Regions from separate parts of the Bradyrhizobium sp. USDA 376 genome, predicted to be linked through region 2. Evidence: predicted binding sites of a transcription regulator. Region 2 holds the regulator's gene; each other region holds the start of a gene.
What was found. The regulator PhoB, encoded in region 2, activates phosphate uptake and scavenging genes when phosphate is short. The targets are predictions, from matches to a motif close to TGTCATNNANCTGTCAT.
Positions count from the first base shown of each region.

Region 1: phnF (phosphonate metabolism transcriptional regulator PhnF) is a predicted target of PhoB. The motif match lies at 1,718-1,734, and genes of this name have one in related genera.
Region 3: ACVJ19_RS27550 (RNA degradosome polyphosphate kinase) is a predicted target of PhoB. The motif match lies at 1,856-1,872, and genes of this name have one in related genera.
Region 4: ACVJ19_RS27160 (DUF47 domain-containing protein) is a predicted target of PhoB. The motif match lies at 2,121-2,137, and genes of this name have one in related genera.

Region 1 covers NZ_JBSSGN010000001.1:902,111-905,568, forward strand. The annotation lists gene ACVJ19_RS04120 (carbon-phosphorus lyase complex subunit PhnI) at 1-567, opposite strand, end outside; gene phnH (phosphonate C-P lyase system protein PhnH) at 572-1,180, opposite strand; gene phnG (phosphonate C-P lyase system protein PhnG) at 1,185-1,598, opposite strand; gene phnF (phosphonate metabolism transcriptional regulator PhnF) at 1,769-2,500, shown strand; gene phnE (phosphonate ABC transporter, permease protein PhnE) at 2,664-3,458, opposite strand, start outside.
Region 2 covers NZ_JBSSGN010000001.1:3,322,476-3,325,933, forward strand. The annotation lists gene pstB (phosphate ABC transporter ATP-binding protein PstB) at 1-424, shown strand, start outside; gene phoU (phosphate signaling complex protein PhoU) at 436-1,152, shown strand; gene phoB (phosphate regulon transcriptional regulator PhoB) at 1,175-1,882, shown strand; gene ACVJ19_RS15530 (IS110 family RNA-guided transposase) at 2,112-3,152, shown strand.
Region 3 covers NZ_JBSSGN010000001.1:5,959,382-5,962,839, reverse strand. The annotation lists gene purM (phosphoribosylformylglycinamidine cyclo-ligase) at 1-335, opposite strand, end outside; gene ACVJ19_RS27560 (CDP-alcohol phosphatidyltransferase family protein) at 490-1,032, shown strand; gene ACVJ19_RS27555 (chromosomal replication initiator DnaA) at 1,126-1,803, shown strand; gene ACVJ19_RS27550 (RNA degradosome polyphosphate kinase) at 1,946-3,458, shown strand, end outside.
Region 4 covers NZ_JBSSGN010000001.1:5,879,435-5,882,892, reverse strand. The annotation lists gene sugE (quaternary ammonium compound efflux SMR transporter SugE) at 110-424, shown strand; gene ACVJ19_RS27165 (anion permease) at 417-1,424, opposite strand; gene ACVJ19_RS27160 (DUF47 domain-containing protein) at 1,434-2,078, opposite strand; gene ACVJ19_RS27155 (branched-chain amino acid ABC transporter permease) at 2,235-3,203, opposite strand; gene ACVJ19_RS27150 (branched-chain amino acid ABC transporter permease) at 3,205-3,458, opposite strand, start outside.

The DNA.
Region 1 (3,458 bases), 2.4 Mb from region 2:
GGCCGGGAAATTCAGCGGCTCGCGGGTGAGATCGCCGACGCTGGCGCCGTCCTCGGCTTCCGGCGAGGATTCGATCAGCCCGTCACGGCCGAGGATGTCCGTCACGCGCGGCGTCGGCGCAGCGGAAGCTTCAGCCGTCGCCGGCGTCTCCGGCACAAAACCTTCGGCGAGCGAGGGATCGAGCAGGCGGTGCGTGTAGTCGAAGGTCGGCCCGAGGATCTGGCCGCCCGGAATGTCCTTGAAGGTCGAGGACACCCGCCGCTGCACGCGCATCGCGCCAGTGTCGACCGGCTCGCTCGCGCCGAAGCGCGGCAGGGTGGCGCGGAAGGCGCGGACCAGAAAGATCGCCTCGATCAGGTCGCCGCGCGCCTGCTTGATCGCAAGGGCCGCGAGTTCGCGATCATAGAGCGAGCCCTCGCTCATGACGCGGTCGACGGCAAGGCCAAGCTGCTCCGCGATCTGGTTGAGCGTGACTTCCGGAACGCTTTGGTCGCCGCGCCGCGCATTTGCGAGCAGGAGATGGGCGTTCTCGATGGCGCGTTCGCCGCCTTTGACTGCGACATACATGCGACTAGCTTCCCTTGTTCACGACGCGCGTGGTGCGCGGGATCGCAACCACGGCGTCATCTGCGACCAGCACCACGTCGATGCCGCGCGGAAACAGTGCTTCGTTCATACGCAGGCGCTCGAACAGGTCGAAAGGCTTGATCGACGCCTGCAGCGTCGCGACCCCATCGATGCCGGGGCCGCGCAGCTCGAAGCTGCGCCCGGAGCTGAGGCTGTCGACCTGAATGATCACCGTGGTCGAACGATCCGGATATTCGCTGGTACCGAGCGCGAAGCGCTCGAGCGAAGGCAGCGCACCACCGTCGCTGATAAGCGCGAACGAGGCGATCGAGGAGTCCTGCACGACCGGCGCACCGGTGTGGAACTTCAGCCACTTCGTCACGTCCGAGCTTTCCGACATCCGCGCATCGAGCCAGAGCGGCGTGTCATGGTCGAAGAGCGTCAGCGCGATCGCCGCCGTGCCGCGCATCATCATGCCGGGCGCTCCCGTCATCGGCACGATGCGCTGGACCGAGCCCGGCCGCGCCATCGCGTCCATGACCGAGCGAAAGGTCGATTGCGCCGACAAGACCTTGTCGGCGAAACCCGGCGGCAATTCCGCAATCGTGGTCATGATCTCACCCCTCACCGCGCACCATGGTGTAGAAATCAACCTTCGTCGCGGCGGCCTCTTCCGCCGCCCGCTTCCGCCTGACCATAAGCTGCTCGCGCAACGGCGCGATAACGCTGCGCTCGACCAGCCCGCCGAAATCGCGGGACTGCACCAGCGCATCGCACAGCGCGATCAGCCGCGCCTTCTCACTGTTGCGCCCGAGCGTGTAGCCGAAGCCGACCTCGCCGCTCGCGAGCCTCACCGCCGCACGCGACACCGTGGCTTCGCCGAGATTGAACGGCGCACCGTCGCCGCCGACCCGGCCGCGCAGCATCACGAGGCCGTTCTCCGGCGCACGCAGATCCTGATGAGCCGGCAGAACGAGATCGCGGAGGCGAGCGGCGATCTCGCCCGCCTCCGCGTGCGCCAGCACGGCCATCGCGGCCTTGCGCTGGGCTTGCTGGGTATTGTGCTGGGTCACCTGATCTACCGAGCTTTCGACAGAACTTGCCGAATCCAAGTTGTCTATGATAATAGACAACTTCATACGGACGCGCCATGACTGTTTCGTGACAAAGATGTGATTTTCGGGCTAGGCTGACCGACGACATGAGCATGCAGGACACAGCCTCTTCGGGCGTCGCTTTGTGGCGCCTCGTTGCCGACGGCATCGAGCGCGGCATTGCCGACGGCCGCTTTGCGGCCGGCGACAAGCTGCCGGGCGAGATGGAGATCGCCGAAACCTATCGGGTGAACCGCCACACCGTGCGCCGCGCGCTGGCCGCGCTTGCCGAGCGCGGCCTGGTGCGCGCCGAACGCGGCAGCGGAACCTATGTCGAGGCGCAGAAGCTCGCTTATCCCTTGCGCTCGCGCACGCGCTTCTCCGAAATCGTCGGCGCCGAGGGTCGTGAGCCGCATGGCCGGCTGATCGAGGCGACCGGTGACGTCGCGACGCGGGAGCTGGCCCGGGAGCTGGGACTGAAGACCGGCGCGCCCCTGGTGCGGATCGAAGCGATCCGCCTCGCCGATCGCACGCCGATCTGCGTCTCCACCACCTGGCTATCGGCGGAACTGTTTCCGGGCGCAGGCGAGGTATTCGCCGCAACGCGCTCGATGACGAAGTTGCTCGAGCATTTTGGCGTCCGCGACTATCGCCGCGGCGCAACCCGGATCACCGCCGGCATCGTCGATGCCACCGATGCCGCGCGGCTCGATCTGCCGCTGGGTCGGCCGATCCTGGTGGTCGACGCCACCGACCACGATCTCGCCGGCACGCCGCTGGTGACCAAGCATTCGCGGTTCGCCGCGGAGCGGGTGGAGTTTTTGGTGGAGAACGGGTGAGCTGCCTGTTCTCCCTCTCCCCGTTCTTACGGGGAGAGGGTTGGGGTGAGGGGCTGCCTCCGCAATCACGGTGAGAGGCGGACTCGCGGAGGGTCCCCCTCACCCGGATTGCATCTTTGATGCAATCCGGCCTCTCCCCGCAGGCGGGGAGAGGCGAAGAAAATTACGCGACAGCACGCCTCCCAATGATCGCAAACCGCAGCTTGCCCGAAATGAAATCGATCGCGGCGACGGCGACCAGGATCATCAGGATCAGGAACGACACTTTCTGCCATTCCAGCACGCGGATCTGCTCGGCGAGCTGGAGGCCGATGCCGCCGGCACCGACGATGCCGATGATGGTGGCCGAGCGCGTGTTCGATTCGATGAAGTAGAGCACCTGGCCGGCGATCACGGGCAGGACCTGCGGCAACAGGCCGAAGCGGATCTCGTGCAGCGCGCTGCCGCCGGAGGCGCGGATGCCCTCGACCTGTTTCTGGTCGGCGCCCTCGATCGCCTCCGAGAACAGTTTGCCGAACGCACCGAAATCCGACACGGCGATGGCGAGCACGCCGGCGAACGGGCCGAGGCCGACGACGTTGATCCACACCAGCGCCCAGATCAGCGTGTCGACGCCGCGGATCGAATCGAGAAAGCGGCGGATCGGGAAGCGCAGAATGTTGGACGGCACGATGTTGCGCGCCGCCAGCAGGCTGATTGGAAGCGCGAAGACAGCAGCCAGCGTGGTGCCGAGCAGCGCGATCGACAGCGTCTCGCCAAGCGCCTTCAGATAGACCGCCAGCGATGAGCCGGGATCCGGCGGGATCATCATCAGGCCGATCCAGCCGAGCTGGCTGAGGCCTGCGAAGAAGCGCGACGGCGAAAAATCGAGGTCGACGAGGCCGTAAGTGAGGATCGCGAATGCCGCGACGATCATCGCGGGCGTTGCGAGCCGCGCCGAGGCCGGCCGGTCGAATAC
Region 2 (3,458 bases):
CTATGAGAAGATCTCGAAGTCCGAGATGGACGACCGCGTCGAGAAGGCGCTGCGCGGCGGCGCGCTGTGGAACGAGGTCAAGGACAAGCTCAACGCCTCGGGCCTGTCGCTCTCCGGCGGCCAGCAGCAGCGCCTCTGCATCGCCCGCACCGTCGCGGTGCGCCCCGAGGTGATCTTGTTCGACGAGCCCTGCTCGGCGCTCGACCCGATCTCGACCGCCAAGGTCGAGGAGCTGATCCAGGAGCTGTCCGAGAACTACACGATCGCGATCGTCACCCACAACATGCAGCAGGCGGCGCGTGTCTCGGACAAGACCGCCTTCATGTATCTCGGCGAGCTGATCGAGTTCGACGACACCAGCAAGATCTTCACGTCGCCGAGCGATCGGCGCACGCAGGATTACATCACCGGCCGGTTCGGCTGAGGAGACAGGACATGGGTTCTGAACATACCGCAAAAGCCTTCGACACCGACCTCCAGGAGCTCACTCGCCTGGTCGCCGAGATGGGCGGGATTGCCGAGCGCATGATCGTCGATTCCGTCGACGCGCTGATCCGCCGCGACGTCGCGCTCGGCCAGCGCGTGGTCACCACCGACGCAGATCTCGACGCGCTGCAGAAGCGCATCGAGGAGCGCGCCGTGCTCACCATCGCGCGCCGTCAGCCGATGGCGGTGGATCTGCGCGAGATCGTCGGCGCCATGCGCGTTGCGACCGATCTGGAGCGCATCGGCGACCTCGCCAAGAACATGGGCAAGCGCGTTGCCGCGCTGGAGACCGATTTCCATCCGCTGAAACTGTTCCGCGGCCTGGAACACATGACCGATCTCGTGCAGCAGCAGGTCAAGTCGGTGCTGGACGCCTATGCCGCGCACGATCTGCCGGCGGCGATGGCGGTGTGGAAGGGCGACGAGGAAGTCGACGCCATCTGCACCTCGCTGTTCCGCGAGCTCCTCACCTACATGATGGAGGATCCGCGCAACATCTCGTTCTGCATCCATCTGATGTTCTGCGCCAAGAACATCGAGCGGATCGGCGACCACGCCACCAACATCGCCGAGACCGTGTTCTACATGATCGAGGGCCAGGCCATCACCGACAAGCGGCCGAAGGGCGACATGACGACCTTCGCCACGACGGTCCCGAATACCTGAAGACTCAAGGAGCGACGAGCCGATGGGCGCACGCATTATGGTGGTTGAGGACGAGGAAGCTCTCACCGAGCTTCTCCGCTACAACCTCGAAGGCGACGGCTATGACGTCGAGACGGTGATGCGCGGCGACGACGCCGACACCCGCCTCAAGGAGCACATCCCGGACCTGATCGTGCTCGACTGGATGCTGCCGGGCCTCTCCGGCATCGAGCTGTGCCGGCGGCTGCGCACCCGCCCCGAGACCAAGCAGCTTCCGATCATCATGCTCACCGCGCGCGGCGAGGAGAGCGAGCGGGTGCGCGGGCTTGCGACCGGCGCCGACGACTACATCGTCAAGCCGTTCTCGGTGCCGGAGCTGCTGGCGCGGGTGAAGGGCCTCCTGCGGCGCGCCAGCCCCGAGCGGCTCGCCACCGTGCTCGCCTATGGCGACATCGAGCTCGATCGCGAGAAGCGCCGCGTGGCGCGCTCGGGCCGGCCGATCGATCTTGGCCCGACCGAATATCGCCTGCTGGAGTTCTTCCTGGAGCATCCCGGCCGCGTGTTCTCGCGCGAGCAGCTGCTCGACAGCGTCTGGGGCCGCGACATCTACATCGACGAACGCACCGTCGACGTCCATATCGGCCGCCTGCGCAAGCTGCTCAATCTCGGCCGCGAGCAGGACCCGATCCGCACCGTCCGCGGCGCGGGCTACGCGCTCGATGATCGCTTTGCGAAGGCCGAGCAGACGTAAGGCTTGCAGGCGTTTGTTTGGCGAGCTGTCGCCACACGCTCAGTGTCGTCCCGGACAAGCGTAAGCGCAGATCCGGGACCCATAACCACAGGGCGTGATTGTTTTGCGAAAAGGTAACTCCGAGTCCCCGTAACCACACACCTTGCGGTGGCTGATGGGGTGGACGGCCCCCTACGGCATCAGTGTGCCAGAATGAGGTTGTTGCAAATCTCAGACAAGGGAGCCGTCCGTGAGCGAGATTATCCGAATTGGGATCGATACGTCGAAGCATATTTTTCAACTGCATGGGGTGGACGCGGCGGAGCGGCCAGTGCTGCGCAAGCGGCTGACGCGCAAGCAGATGCTGGAGTTTTTTGCCAAGCTGCCGGCGACGCAGGTGGGGATGGAGGCCTGCGGGGCGGCGCATTACTGGGCGCGGGAGCTGGGCAAGCTGGGCCACGAAGTGAAGTTGATGGCGCCACAGCACGTGAAGCCCTATGTCAAGCGCAACAAGAACGACGGGCGCGACGCTGAGGCCCTGTGCGAGGCGATGAGCCGGCCGACGATGCGGTTCGTGCTGGTGAAGAGTGCCGAGCAGCAGGCCGCGTTGATGCTGACGGGCTTGCGCGAGCAGATGATCGCCCGGCGCACCCAGCTTAGCAACATGATCCGCGGCTATGCGGCTGAGTTCGGGATCACGGCGGCCAAGGGGCTCAGCCAGGTCGAGCCGCTGTTGGCGCAGATCGCGCAAGACGAAAGCGTGCCGGAACTGGCGCGCGATCTGTTGGCGCAGCAGGGCCGCCAGTACGCGCAGTTACAGGAGGAACTGAAGACAATCGAAGCCAGGCTGAAGGCCTGGCACCGTGCCAACCCGGACAGCCGGCGCCTTGCAGAGATTCAAGGGATCGGGCCGATCGGTGCGCCTGAGCTGATCATGAAGACGCCGGATCCGCACGCGTTCAGCTCCGCAAGGCATTATGCGGCCTGGATTGGGCTGTCTCCGAAAGACCATTCCACTGCCGGCAAAACCCGTCTCGGCAAGATCACCCGTGCTGGAGACGAGCGGCTGCGCAGCGTCCTGGTGGCGGGAGCGACCGCCGTGATCAAGCAGGCCATGTGCGGCCGCGGTCATCCGTCACCTTGGCTGTTGGCCCTGCTCAAGCGCAAGCCGCCCAAGCTCGCAGCCGTGGCGCTCGCCAACAAGAATGCCCGCATCGCCTGGAAGCTGATGGTGACGGGGGAGAGATACGACGGCGCTCGGATGCGGGCTGCATCCGCGGCTGCCGCCTAAGACAGATCAGCCGATCGGGTTCGCCCGACCGGCCGAGCCGGAGCTGCAAGAGGAGTAGATGGTAGGATCGATCGATCCGAGGTGCGAGACATCCCGTGGGACCCATCGGCCGAACCCAGGTCGCGTGGTTGATTGGAGCTCGCGTCGCGGAAACCATCTTGGCCAGCGGTTCAAATCAACCGCACCAACAGGCCGGACATATGGATGCAAGCGATCCGATCAGACCGCCAAGCCTCTTGTGCCACGGGGGCCGTCCACATATGGGTCCCGGATCTGCGCGCGCTTGAGGCGCGCTTGTCCGGGACG
Region 3 (3,458 bases), 2.6 Mb from region 2:
GCGAAATAGTCCAGGAAGAACAGTGGCTCGGCGCCCTGCACCACGAGGTCGTTGACGCTCATGGCGACGAGGTCGATGCCGATGCCGCCGTGCAGGCCGGTCTCGATCGCGATCTTCACCTTGGTTCCGACGCCGTCGGTGGCGGCGACCAGGACGGGGTCCCTGAAACCGGCCGCCTTGAGGTCGAACAGGCCGCCGAAGCCGCCGATCTCGGCATCGGCGCCGGGCCGCGCAGTGGCGCGCACCATCGGCTTGATCAGATCGACCAGGCGGTTGCCCGCGTCGATATCGACGCCTGAATCGGCGTAAGTGAGGCCGTTTTTGCGGTCGGTCATGCCCGATTTCCAGTGGGTTTGCGGCTGGTTACGTCGAATTCCGGGGACACGCAATGGCTCGCATGGCGCTCCTCCCTATACTATGTAGACATATCAACCGGTTCAGCCTCCAACGGGCCGGATTTGAGGTGAGACCGGTGCCGGGAAGCGCTGCGTGAGTATTCCGAATATCATTACCCTGGGCCGCATCATGCTGGTCCCGATCATTGTCTGGGCCATCGTGTCGAGCCAAATGGAGGTGGCGTTTGCCGTCTTCCTGATCGCTGGCATCAGCGACGCCGTGGACGGCTTCCTGGCCAAGCGCTTCAACATGCGCAGCGAGCTCGGTGCCCTGCTGGATCCGCTCGCCGACAAGGCGCTCCTGGTCTCGATCTACCTGGCGCTCGGCATCTGGGGCGACATCCCGCGCTGGATCGTGATCCTGGTGGTGTCGCGCGACATCATGATCGTCACTGCGGTGATCGTGTCCTGGCTGTTCGACAAGCCGGTCGAGATGAAGCCGTCGAAAGTATCCAAACTAAACACAGCCGCCCAGGTCGCCTACGCCGCCCTGGTGCTGGCGTCTCTTGCCTTCGGCTTCAAGCCTGCGCCCTATGATATGATCATGATGGGCCTCGTCACGGTCTTCACGCTCTCCTCCGTGTCGCTCTACCTCGTCGAGTGGCTGCGGCACATGAGCACGATCGAGGCCAAATGAGGTGGGATGCGGCCCCGCAAAAGGCCAACTCCCGCTCGATGAAGTCGAATCTCTTCAAACCAAGCCGGCGCGCCGGCACGGAGCAAAGCTAGCGTGGCAGGCGGCGTTCACCCCCGACAATTGGCGTTTTCGCTTCCGCATGCGGAGAGCCTCAGCCGGGACAATTTTCTCGAAGGACCCGCCAACGCCGCTGGCCTCGCCTTGATCGACGGCTGGCCGGAATGGCCGAACCGCATCATGTGGCTGGGCGGGCCCGAAGGCAGCGGCAAAAGCCATTTGGCCGCGATCTGGGCCGAGGAAGCCGGGGCCCGCTCGACCACGGCGAATGGACTGACCGCCGCGGGTGTTCCGGCCGCGCTCGCGACCGGCGCCCTAGTGGTCGAGGATATCAAGGCGAAGAATTTTGACGAGCGCGCCCTCTTCCACCTGATGAACCTCGCCCGCGAGGACGGCGCCTACGTCCTCTTCACTGGACGCGACGCACCGGCCTCGCTCGAGATCGAGCTCCGCGACCTGCGCTCGCGGCTGCGCGCCGTCCCTGTGGTCACGCTGCTGCCGCCCAACGACCAGCTGTTCCGCGGCCTGATCGTCAAATTCTGCGCCGACCGCCAGCTCAGCGTGGACGAGAGCGTGGTCGGCTACCTCGCCACCCGGCTGGAGCGGTCCTCGGCGGCGGCCCGGCAGGCCGTGGAATTGCTCGACAGCGAGGCCCTGCGCCTCGGCCGCCCTGTCACCCGGGCGCTGGCCGCCGAGCTGCTTCGGGACGCCTGACCCCGGCCCGGGCCGCAACACCGCTTGACGGCGCAGAACGGCGGAACATCAATGTCATCGAAACGTCATCGCTCTAACACATGCTCCCGCCGGTTTTGCGCATAAGTCGCAAATTGGGGTGAACTGGATGGATCGACTTCTCATGGACTCTGCGCAAGCCGTTGAAATCAAAGATAAAGCCCCGGAGACCGAGGCCCTTCCGGCGATCGCATCGAGCCCCGAACGGTTCATCAACCGCGAGCTGTCCTGGCTGCATTTCAACCGCCGCGTCCTGGAGGAATCGGTCAATCCCAGCCATCCCGTGCTGGAGCGGGTGCGATTCCTGTCGATTTCGGCAAACAACCTCGACGAATTCTTTATGGTCCGCGTCGCCGGCATCAAGGCGCAGGTGCGCGAGGGCATCGCCGAGCGCAGCCCCGACGGCCTGACGCCGTCGGAGCAGCTGGCACTGATCAACCGCACCGTCTCGCGGCTCGCCTCCGACCAGCAGGCGATCTGGCGCGACCTGCGCGGCACGCTCGCCGATGTCGGCATTGTTCTGGTGGACGGCAAGGACGTTACCAAGGCGGAACGGACCTGGATCGAGGACTACTTCCTCAACAACGTGTTCCCGCTGCTGACGCCGCTCGCGATCGACCCGGCCCACCCCTTCCCGTTCATTCCGAGCCTCGGCTTCACCATCGCGCTCCAGCTGACGCGCGAGGCCGACGGCAAGCAGATGAACGCGCTGATCCGCATGCCCGGCAAGATCGACCGCTTCATCCGCCTGCCCGCCGAGGGCAAGGTCGTCCGGCTGATCTCGCTGGAACAGGCGACCGGCCTGTTCATCAACCGCCTCTTCCCCGGCTACAACCTCCAGGGCCAGGGCGCCTTCCGCATCATCCGCGACTCCGAGCTCGAAATCGAGGAAGAGGCCGAAGACCTCGTCCGCCTGTTCGAGACCGCGCTGAAGCGCCGCCGCCGCGGCTCGGTGATCCGGCTCGAGATCGATTCCAAGATGCCCGAGGAATTGCGCAGCTTCGTGCAGCACGCGCTGTCCGCGGCCGACGACGAAGTGTTCCTGGTCGACGGCGTGCAGGCGATGAACGAGCTCTCGCAGCTCACCCGCCTCGACCGGCCGGATCTCGAATTCACCCCTTACGTGCCGCGCCACCCCGAGCGCGTGCGCGAGCATGGCGGCGACATCTTCGCCGCGATCCGACAGAAGGACCTCATCGTCCATCATCCCTACGAATCCTTCGACGTGGTGGTGCAGTTCCTGCAACAGGCCGCGCGCGACCCCGATGTCGTCGCGATCAAGCAGACGCTCTACCGCACCTCCAACAACTCGCCGATCGTGCGCGCGCTCGCGGAGGCCGCCGAGGCCGGCAAGTCTGTCACCGCGCTGATCGAGCTCAAGGCGCGCTTTGACGAAGAAGCCAACATCCGCTGGGCACGCGACCTCGAGCGCGCCGGCGTGCAGGTCGTCTACGGCTTCCTCGAATTGAAGACGCACGCAAAGCTGTCGATGGTGGTGCGCCGCGAGGGCGGCAACCTCACGACCTACGTCCACACCGGCACCGGCAACTACCACCCGGTCACCGCGCGTATCTATACCGACCTCTCCTACTTCACCTCGGATCCGACCATCGGCCGCGACGCCGCGCGCGTGTTCA
Region 4 (3,458 bases), 2.6 Mb from region 2:
TGATTGCGGAGCCCTCCGGCCAGCCCCATATCGCCGTTTGGGAGGGACGGCCCTCCTTTTCACACGTCATTGCATGCGGGGACGGCCCTGCCTTGAACGGAGGGTCGCCATGGCCTGGAGCATCCTGTTCGTCGCCGGTCTTCTCGAGATCACCTGGGCGATCGGCCTGAAATACACCGAGGGTTTTTCCAGGCTTGTTCCCTCCGTCATCACGCTCGCGGCGATGGCGGGCAGTGTCATCCTGCTCGGAGTTGCGCTCAAATCGCTGCCGGTCGGGACCGCCTACGCGGTCTGGACCGGGATCGGCGCAGTCGGCACCGCGACGCTGGGCATCTTCCTGTTCGGCGAGCCGGCCACGGCCTTCCGCCTCGCCAGCATCGGGCTGATCGTCGCCGGCATCGTCGGGCTGAAGCTCGTCACCTGACGAAGATCCTGACCACCCACCAGGTCAGCGCGGCCACGATCGCCGAGGCCGGGATCGTGATCACCCAGGCATAGACGATCGAGCTTGCGACGTTCCAGCGCACCGCCGAGACGCGGCGGGCCGCGCCGACGCCGACGATGGCGCCGGTGATGGTGTGGGTGGTCGAGACGGGAACCCCGAGGAAGGTCGCCATGAACAGGGTCACCGCGCCGCCCGTTTCGGCGCAGAAGCCCTGCATCGGCGTCAGCTTGGTGATGCGCAGGCCCATGGTGCGGACGATGCGCCAGCCGCCCATCAGCGTGCCCAGCGCCATCGCCGCCTGGCAGGACAGCACCACCCAGAACGGCACCGAGAAGTCGCTGCCGAGATGGCCCTGCGAATACAACAGCACGGCGATGATACCCATGGTCTTCTGCGCGTCGTTGCCGCCATGGCCGAGCGAGTAGAGCGAGGCCGAGGCGAATTGCAGGATACGGAAGGCGCGGTCGACCGCGAACGGCGTCGAGCGCACCGAGGCCCAGGACACGATCGCAACCAGCATCATCGCGAGCAGGAAGCCGACCAGCGGCGACAGCACGATCGCCAGCACCGTCTTGGACAGTCCGCTCCACACCGCCGCCGAAATCCCCGCCTTGGCCATGCCGCCGCCGACGAGGCCGCCGATCAGCGCATGCGACGACGAGGACGGGATGCCCAGCGCCCAGGTCACGAGGTTCCAGACGATCGCGCCGACGAGGGCTGCGAAGATCACCTGAGCGTCGACGACGGCTGGATCGATGATGCCGGTGCCGATGGTCTGGGCAACGTGCAGGCCGAACACCATGAAGGCGATGAAATTGAAGAATGCGGCCCAGAACACCGCGAATTGCGGCCGCAGCACGCGGGTCGAGACGATGGTCGCGATCGAATTGGCGGCGTCGTGCAGGCCGTTCAGGAAGTCGAACAGCAGCGCGACGGCGATCAGTCCGACCAGGACGGGAACACCCAACGCAGCATCCACGGGCCTGCCCTACACTTGCTCGATGACGATGCTGTTGATCTCGTTCGCGACGTCATCGAAGCGGTCGGCCACCTTCTCGAGGTGGTCGTAGATCTCGACGCCGACGATGAAATCCATCGCGTTGCCCTCGCGGTGCTTCAGGAACAGCTCCTTCAGCCCGATGTCGTGGAGATCGTCGACCCGGCCCTCGAGCTTGGTCAGCTCTTCCGTGATCGCGGTCAGCATGGCGACGTTCGGGCCGATCGACTGCATCAGCGGCAGCGCGCGACCGACCAGATTGGCGCATTCGATCAGAAGTGCGCCGATCTCCCGCATCGGCGGCTCGAAAGCGCGGACCTCGAACAGCATCACGGCCTTGGCCGTCTGCTGCATCTGGTCGATGGCATCGTCCATCGAGGTGATGAGGTTCTTGATGTCGCCGCGATCGAACGGGGTGATGAAGGTGCGGCGCACCGCCGTCAGCACCTCGCGGGTGATGTTGTCGGCATCGTTCTCGAACTGGTTGACGCGCTGGCAATAGACCGGCGTCTCCTCGCCCCCGTTGAGCATGCCCTGGAGCGCGATCGCGCCCTGGATCACGGTCTGGGCATGGCGGTCGAACAGGTCGAAGAACCGCTCTTCCTTGGGCAGGAACGCACGAAACCATCGCATCATGGGGAAGGCTACCGGTTGGAAAATGGCCCGGCCCGAGCGGGCCGTCACAAAACTGTCATAGACCATTTTCGATCCGCACGCGTGTCATCTCACGCCTGCGGAACCGGTTCATCCACCGCTTTCAGGCGGCGGACAACCCCAAGTTAAATCAATGACTTAGAGTGAACGCCGGAAGTAATGCGCGATTTCGCCGATGACGCCGCGGCGGAAGGTGAGCACGCAGATCACGAAGATCGCGCCCTGGATCACCGTCACCCACTGGCCGAAGCTCGCCAGATATTGCTGCATGGCGATGATCACGAAGGCGCCGACCACGGGGCCGAAGATGGTGCCGAGGCCGCCGACCAGCGTCATCAGCACGACCTCGCCCGACATCGACCAATGCACGTCGGTGAGCGAGGCATTCTGCGCCACGAACACTTTCAGCGCTCCGGCGAAGCCCGCCAGCGTGCCGGACAGGACGAAGGCCAGGAACTTGTACTGGTCGGTCCGATAGCCCAGCGAGATGGCGCGCGGCTCGTTCTCGCGGATCGACTTCAGGACCTCACCGAACGGCGAATTGATGATGCGGAAGATCAACAGGAAGCCGGCGAGGAAGCCGACCAGCACGACGTAGTACAGAACCGTCGGCTTGGAGAGATCGAGGACGCCGAACATGCGTCCCTGCGGGATGCCCTGGATGCCGTCCTCGCCATGGGTGAACGGCGCCTGGAGGTAGATGAAATACAGCAGCTGAGACAGCGCCAGCGTGATCATCGAGAAATAGATGCCCTGGCGGCGGATCGAGATGTAGCCGGTCACAATCGAGAGCGCGAAAGCCGCGGCGACGCCGACGAGGATGCCGAGCTCCGGCGGCAGCCCCCACACCTTCAGCGCATGCGCGCTGCAATAGCCGGCTGTCCCCAAGAACATCGCGTGGCCGAACGACAACAGGCCGCCATAGCCGATCAGAAGATTGAAGGCGCAGGCGAGCAGCGCAAAGCACAGCGCCTGCATCACGAAGAACGGATAGACCCCGGTGAATGGCACCGCCGCCAGCAGCAGCGCCATCACCACGAATACGATCATCTCGTCGCGCATCGCACGCGGGGTCGCAGGCAGCGTATCGTCCGTCAGGGTTGTCATATCAGGCCGCCCTTCCCGTCAATCCCGTTGGCTTCACCAGCAGCACCAGCACCATCAGCACGAACACGACGGTGTTGGAGGCCTCGGGGTAGAAATACTTGGTCAGGCCCTCGATCACACCGAGCGCGAAGCCAGTGATGATGGAGCCCATGATCGATCCCATGCCGCCGATCACCACCACGGCGAACACGACGATGATGAGGTCGGCGCCCATCAGCGGGCGCACCTGGTTGATCGGCGCCGAGAGCACGCCGG